3 regions of the Stutzerimonas tarimensis genome follow, and region 2 is predicted to be linked to each of the others. Evidence: predicted binding sites of a transcription regulator. Region 2 holds the regulator's gene; each other region holds the start of a gene.

Region 1 (2,253 bases), on a different contig from region 2:
CAGTGTCACACGCCGGTTTTTCGCGCGGTTGGCAGGGCTGCTATTGGCGACGAGCGGATAGCGCTCGCCGTGAAAGCGCACCGTGATGCTGGATTCGTCGATGCCGTTGGCCATCAGGTAATCGCGTACGGCCAGCGCGCGGCGGCGGGACAGCTCTCGGTTGGTCAGTCGGTCGCCACTGTTGTCGGAATGGCCATCGAGGTAAATGCGGTTGACGCTGGGGTCGGCCGCCAGGAACTGCAGAACCAGGTCGAGCCGAGCCTTGGCGGCGTCATCCAGGTCGGCACCAGCCGTGGAAAATGGCAGCTGTGTCTGACGGATCTGATCGAAGTTCACTGGCAGCAGCCTGGAGGAGCAGGCCAGATACTCTTCGTAGGCAGAGGCGAAGCGCGCTGGCAACAACCGCACCTCCAGGGGCTCGCTGCCGTGCCTGGTACGATGACGGACCACCGGGCTACGGCCTTCGAGCAGGCCGCTGAGCAGGCGCCCGGCCTGATAGGGGCTGCTGTCGAACACCACCTCACCCGCGCGAATCCTTACCTGACCCAGGGCGATGTCACTGCGATTGGGCTGCCAGGGCGCAGCCGCGGCAAGCAAGGTTGCAGAGCCGTCGCCAAACCAGCGCTCCTGCGAGCGCAGGCGGAACACTGCTTCTTCGCCGGCCCGACGAACGAACTCCCCCGTCCCCAGCCCCGTCACAGGCTGGGCCAGCCGGCACTCGAAACGGTCACCTTGCACCTGCCACTCGACCCGCTCCAGACGCGTCTGAAACGTGAGAGCGCAAGCCGTCGGCGCGGCAAGCAGGCTGGCAAGGACAAGCAGAGGCAGGCGCACAGGCCCTCCGACACGGTTGTTCAAGGAAAGTATCGGTGGCTGATCTGGAAACTTGAGCTTGCCAATGCCGCACGCCGGCAGCTGCCCCCAGACAGCCCGTTTTCCGGTAGCATTCCGGCCATCATCCGAAGATGCCCTGGAACACCCGCATGACCGATCGCCTTACCCTGTTGCGCCCAGACGACTGGCACATCCACTTGCGTGACGGTGCCTCGCTGCGCCATACGGTTGCCGACGCCGCGCGCCAGTTCGCCAGGGCGATCGTCATGCCTAACCTGGTCCCGCCTGTTCGCAATGCTGACGAGGCCGCCAGCTACCGCGAGCGCATCCTCGGCGCCTTGCCCGCCGGCGGCCGCTTCGATCCGCTGATGGTGCTCTACCTGACCGACAGCACTCGCCCCGAAGACGTGCGCGCGGCCCAGGCGTCCGGCATCGTCTACGCGGCAAAACTCTACCCGGCCGGAGCCACCACCAACTCCGACTCGGGCGTGACTCGCATCGACAACATCTTCAGCGTGCTGGAGACCATGGCGGAAGTCGGGCTGCCGCTGCTGGTGCACGGCGAGGTGACCCGCGCGGAGATCGACGTATTCGATCGTGAAAAGGCATTCATCGACGAGCACCTATCGCGGGTGGTCCAGCGATTCCCGACGCTCAAGGTGGTGTTCGAGCACATCACCACGCGCGACGCCGTGCAGTTCGTCGAAGAGACAGGCACAAACGTCGGCGCGACCATCACCGCACAGCATCTGCTCTACAACCGCAACCACATGCTGGTCGGCGGGATTCGTCCGCACTTCTATTGTCTGCCGATCCTCAAGCGCAATACTCACCAGGAAGCACTGCTGGATGCGGCCACCAGCGGCAACGCGAAATTCTTCCTCGGCACCGACTCGGCCCCCCATGCACAACAGGCCAAGGAGGCCGCTTGCGGCTGTGCCGGCTGCTACACCGCCTTCGCGGCTCTCGAACTCTATGCCGAGGCTTTCGAACAGCGCGATGCACTGCACCGCCTGGAAGCCTTCGCCAGTCACTTTGGTCCGGACTTCTACGGATTGGCCCGCAACACCGAACAGGTCACCCTGGTGCGCGAAGACTGGACAGTGCCCGCGCAGCTGCCGTTCGGTGATCGCCAAGTGGTTCCGCTGCGCGCGGGCGAGACACTGCGCTGGCGGCTGGAGAATCGTGCATGAGCGGTAGCGAATTCGAAGACGAGCTTGAGCACAACCTGCCCGGTTCGGCCCGTACGCCCATGGCTCGTCGCTTTCGCGGCTACCTCCCGGTGGTGGTGGACGTCGAGTGTGGCGGCTTCAATTGCGCCACTGACGCACTGCTGGAAATCGCCGCCACCACCATCGGCATGGACGAGCAGGGGCTGGTCTATCCTGACCACACCTACTTCTATCGCGTCGAGCCCTT
Region 2 (2,253 bases):
GTCAGCCGCGCGGTCAGCCTGCAGACCGCAGAAGAACCAAGCGAAGAGGCAATGGCAGACCTCTTCGCCGGTATGTACAACGACACCTCCCGTCGGGCAGGTTGATCTGACTCCTATTCGCTCGGTGCCGGCGCATTGACGGCCCCAGGACCTGGCAAGAAGGTAAGAGACACATGGGAAAACATCCCGTACAGGTGATAGCAGTGACCGGCGGCAAGGGCGGCGTCGGCAAGACCAACGTATCGGTCAACCTGTCGCTGGCCCTGGCCGATCTCGGCCGCAGGGTGATGCTGATGGACGCCGACCTCGGTCTGGCCAATGTCGACGTGCTGCTCGGGCTGACCCCCAAGCGCACCCTGGCCGACGTCATTGCCGGCGAGTGCGAACTGCGCGACGTGCTGATTCCGGGGCCGGGCGGCATCCAGATCGTGCCGGCGGCGTCGGGCACCCAGAGCATGGTGCAGCTTTCGCCCTTGCAGCATGCTGGCCTGATCCAGGCTTTCAGCGACATCGGCGACAACGTCGATGTGCTGATCGTGGACACTGCGGCGGGCATCGGCGATGGCGTGATCAGTTTCGTGCGCGCGGCGCAGGAAGTCTTGCTGGTGGTCACCGACGAGCCCACCTCCATCACCGATGCCTATGCACTGATCAAGCTGCTCAACCGCGACTTTGGCGTGAATCGCTTTCGCGTGCTCGCCAACATGGCGCATACCCCTCAGGAAGGGCGCAACCTGTTCGCCAAGCTGAGCAAGGTGACCGACCGCTTCCTGGACGTCGCCCTGCAATATGTCGGCGCCGTGCCCTATGACGAGATGGTGCGCAAGGCCGTGCAAAAGCAGCGCGCCGTGTACGAAGCCTATCCGCGTTCCAAGTGCGCCCTGGCCATCAAGGCGATCGCGCAGAAGGTCGACAACTGGCCGCTGCCGGTCAACCCGCGCGGCCATCTCGAGTTTTTCATCGAACGTATGGTTCAGCCTGTTGCAGGTACTTCGGCATGACTGGCGCGGGACTTCGCATGTATTCCAACAAGGCCCAGGCCAGCGATTCGCGTCGCCTGGTCGAGCAGTACGCGCCTCTGGTCAAGCGCATCGCCTACCACCTGCTGGCGCGTCTGCCGGCCAGCGTGCAGCTCGACGACCTGATGCAGGCCGGCATGATCGGCCTGCTGGAAGCCTCTGGCAAATACGATGCCGGCAAGGGTGCCAGCTTCGAGACCTACGCGGGCATCCGCATCCGCGGCGCGATGCTCGACGAGGTGCGCAAGGGGGACTGGGCGCCGCGCTCGGTCCACCGTAACACTCGCATGGTCAGCGACGCGATACGGGTGGTGGAGGCGCGTACCGGGCGCGACGCTAAAGATCATGAGGTCGCGGCCGAACTAGAGATAAGTCTCGAAGATTATTACGGCATCCTGGGCGATACCCAGGGCAGTCGCCTGTTCAGTTTCGACGATCTATTCCAGGCAGGCGAGGGCGGCGACCTCAACGAGGATGCCGAAAGCGCGCATCCGGAGCCGTTCCGGGAACTGGAGGACGAGCGCTTCCAGCGCGCCCTGGTGGAGGCGATCGCCCAGTTGCCCGAGCGAGAAAAATTAGTGATATCACTTTACTATGATGAAGAATTGAACCTGAAGGAAATCGGTCAGGTGCTGGGAGTCAGCGAGTCGCGCGTCAGCCAGTTGCACAGTCAGTGTGCTGCCCGCTTGCGCGCGCGCCTGGGTGAGTGGCGAGCGCGCTAGGCCATTCGCCGGGTTATTGAGGCTTTTTTGGAGGTCGAACCTTGGACAAGAACATGAAGATCCTCATCGTCGACGACTTTTCGACGATGAGGCGGATCATCAAGAATCTTTTGCGTGATCTCGGCTTTACCAATACCGCTGAAGCGGACGACGGCACCACCGCGTTGCCGATGTTGCAGAGCGGCAGCTTCGACTTTCTCGTGACCGACTGGAACATGCCCGGCATGAGCGGCATCGACCTGCTGCGTGCAGTGCGTGCCGACGAGCGCCTCAAGCACCTGCCGGTGCTGATGGTGACCGCCGAGGCCAAGCGCGACCAGATCATCGAGGCCGCGCAGGCCGGGGTAAATGGTTATGTGGTCAAGCCGTTCACGGCCCAGGTGCTCAAAGAAAAGATCGACAAGATCTTCCAGCGCGTGAGCAACTGAGTTCGCCGAGAGGGCTATATGGCGCAGACAGACAATGCCGCCCCGAGCGACTTCGAGGGTAGCCTCAGGGCCAACGCTCCTGAA
Region 3 (2,253 bases), on a different contig from region 2:
TCCAGTGACTTGCCACTGGCGCGGATATCGTCGACCAGTGCATGAATCTGGCGGATGCTGCCATCGACCACGGCCTTGGCCTTCTGACCTTCCCGGTCGGTCTCTTGCGCGGCCTGGGCCGCACCCTGGGCGCTGTGGGCGACCTCCTGGGCAGCAGCCGACATCTCGTTGATCGCCGTGGCGACCTGGTCGGTTTCCAGGCGCTGCGCCTGCATGGCCCGCTCGGAACGCTGGGACTGCGCCGCCACTTCACTGACCATGCTTGTCAGCTGGCCGGTCATGTCCGTGATCTGGCTCACCATGCCGTGGATCTTGTCGACGAAGCGATTGAACGAGCGCGCCAGCTCGCCCAGCTCATTTTCACCCTGCTCCGGCAGGCGATGGGTCAGATCGCCCTCTCCAGCCGCGATGTCGTCGAGCTTGGCCTTGATCACCTGAATCGGGCGGGTTACCGAGTTGCTGATCAGCACACCGGCAAGGCCCAGGGCGATCAGCAACACCGCGGCGATTCCCAGGATGCTGGCAAGAATGGTATTGACCCGCGCCTCGAGGTCCTGCCGTACAGCCTCGATGGCCAGTTCGACCCCGTCGAGGTTGACGGCGGTGCCCAGGGCCATGTCCCACTTGGGCAGGTAGAAGCTGTAGGCGAGCTTGGGCACCCTTACGTTTTCGTTACCCGGCAGGGGCGATGAGTACTCGACGAGGTAGGTGCCGTTCTTGGCCACGGCGACCAGTTCCCGGTTGACGAAGACGCCGTTGGGATCGCGCCGCTCGCTGAGGTTGGCGCCGATGTCCACCGGACTGTCGCCGCGGAACAGCCGCACCACGTTGGAGTCATAGGCGAAAAAATAGCCGTCGGTGCCGAATTTGATTTTCGACAGGATGGCGATCGCCTGGGCGCGGCTGGCCGTGTCGCCCGAATAGGCGGGCTCGTAAAGATGACTGACGCTGCCGACGCCAATGCGGATGTAATCTTCGAGACGATCACGGCTTTCCTTGAGCAGGCGTTCCCGGGTCAGCTTGACCTCGTGCTCGGCCATGTCGCGGAGAATCTTCGCCGCCGCGCCACTGAGCACCAGAGCGAAGAGGATGACCGGCACGACGGCCAGCAAAAGTACTTTTATCTTCAACGTCATACGCATAGCGGCAGTTCTCGGGCGGGAGTAGTGATTGCTCCCACAAGATCGGCCGCAACAGGCAGAACTGGAATTTTTCGTTCAGGTCATGGATGAGCGGGGCCAGCCGCACCGCTCGACCGCTGTTCTGCCTGTCCGCGGAGATGGCCGTGGCATCCCCGCGACCCCATGACTAGCCGAACCGCCGCTGAGGCGGATCCTGGCGCGTAGCCGGGGTAAAGGGGTGCGTGTCCACACCGTCGGAAAACAGCACGCCGTCAAGCTGACCGCTGCGAACCAGGATCAGCAACTCGCGTCGGGTGTCGAAGATCGTTTTCAACAGATCCCGGCGCGAATTCATCGAAGGCAGCGGCTTCTCCAGATAACGGCCGTTGGCGCGATCCAGCACCACGACCAACCGCAGGCCCTCTTCATCGTCCAGGCATTTGCTCTCAAGCGGTAGAAAAGAATGCTCCAGGATGAACCTGGCTTCTTGTTTTTGTAAGGTCATGACCATGCCTCATGTGGATGCTGCGTTACTGACAGGAATGACCGTTTTTTATATAGGGTAATTCTTGGCTGAGAATGGACGCGCCATCGGTTCTGAAGTTCCCTGCGGCGAGAACAATCTCCACCAGAGCGCCCTCCAATGCGCGTTTGTCTGTCGCAGATCAACGAAACCTTTGTAATGTCGCGGCCTTCACGAAGAAAACAGACTGAGCGGACAGCCATGAACGAGACGCCATCCCAGCCGTTTCCTCCTGCCCCCTGGCACCTGCAGGGCTCGGCCTGTGCATCGCTATGGCAGGTCGCGGCCGCCAGCCTGCCGCAAGCCGGCCCGGCGCCGCTGCGACTCGCGGGTCGCCTGCTGGTCCTGACCGTCTGGGCCCGCTACACGGAAGGCACCCTCGCCTATGACGAACTGGCCCTTGCGGTACTGCAACGGGCCCGTCCCGCGCCCTCGCTGACGGTCGGGCCGATCTGGGTCAGCGACAGCCACGCCGCCGCCGGGGGACGAGCGCTCTGGAGCATTCCGAAGGTCCTTGGCGAATTCACTACATGCACCAGTGATCGCCGCTTTACCGGGCAGTTGAGTCAGGCGGGAACGGCGATCGCGACGCTGGAATTCACCTCCCGT

What was found. Region 2 encodes FliA, which starts transcription of late flagellar genes. Its sites were predicted from a motif close to CTAAAGTTTNNNNNNNNNNNGCCGNTAA; they were not measured.
Region 1: the regulator FliA is predicted to act here: its motif matches at 864-891, upstream of ACFOMF_RS02620 (flagellar protein MotY).
Region 3: the regulator FliA is predicted to act here: its motif matches at 1,182-1,209, upstream of ACFOMF_RS00250 (methyl-accepting chemotaxis protein).

The regions. Positions count from the first base shown of each region.
Region 1 covers NZ_JBHRXZ010000003.1:132,989-135,241, reverse strand. The annotation lists gene ACFOMF_RS02620 (flagellar protein MotY) at 1-834, opposite strand, end outside; gene pyrC (dihydroorotase) at 984-2,027, shown strand; gene rnt (ribonuclease T) at 2,024-2,253, shown strand, end outside.
Region 2 covers NZ_JBHRXZ010000029.1:43,139-45,391, forward strand. The annotation lists gene flhF (flagellar biosynthesis protein FlhF) at 1-105, shown strand, start outside; gene fleN (flagellar synthesis regulator FleN) at 174-1,001, shown strand; gene fliA (RNA polymerase sigma factor FliA) at 998-1,741, shown strand; gene ACFOMF_RS17405 (chemotaxis response regulator CheY) at 1,795-2,169, shown strand; gene ACFOMF_RS17410 (protein phosphatase CheZ) at 2,188-2,253, shown strand, end outside.
Region 3 covers NZ_JBHRXZ010000001.1:41,865-44,117, forward strand. The annotation lists gene ACFOMF_RS00250 (methyl-accepting chemotaxis protein) at 1-1,142, opposite strand, end outside; gene ACFOMF_RS00255 (hypothetical protein) at 1,309-1,626, opposite strand; gene ACFOMF_RS00260 (acetoacetate decarboxylase family protein) at 1,846-2,253, shown strand, end outside.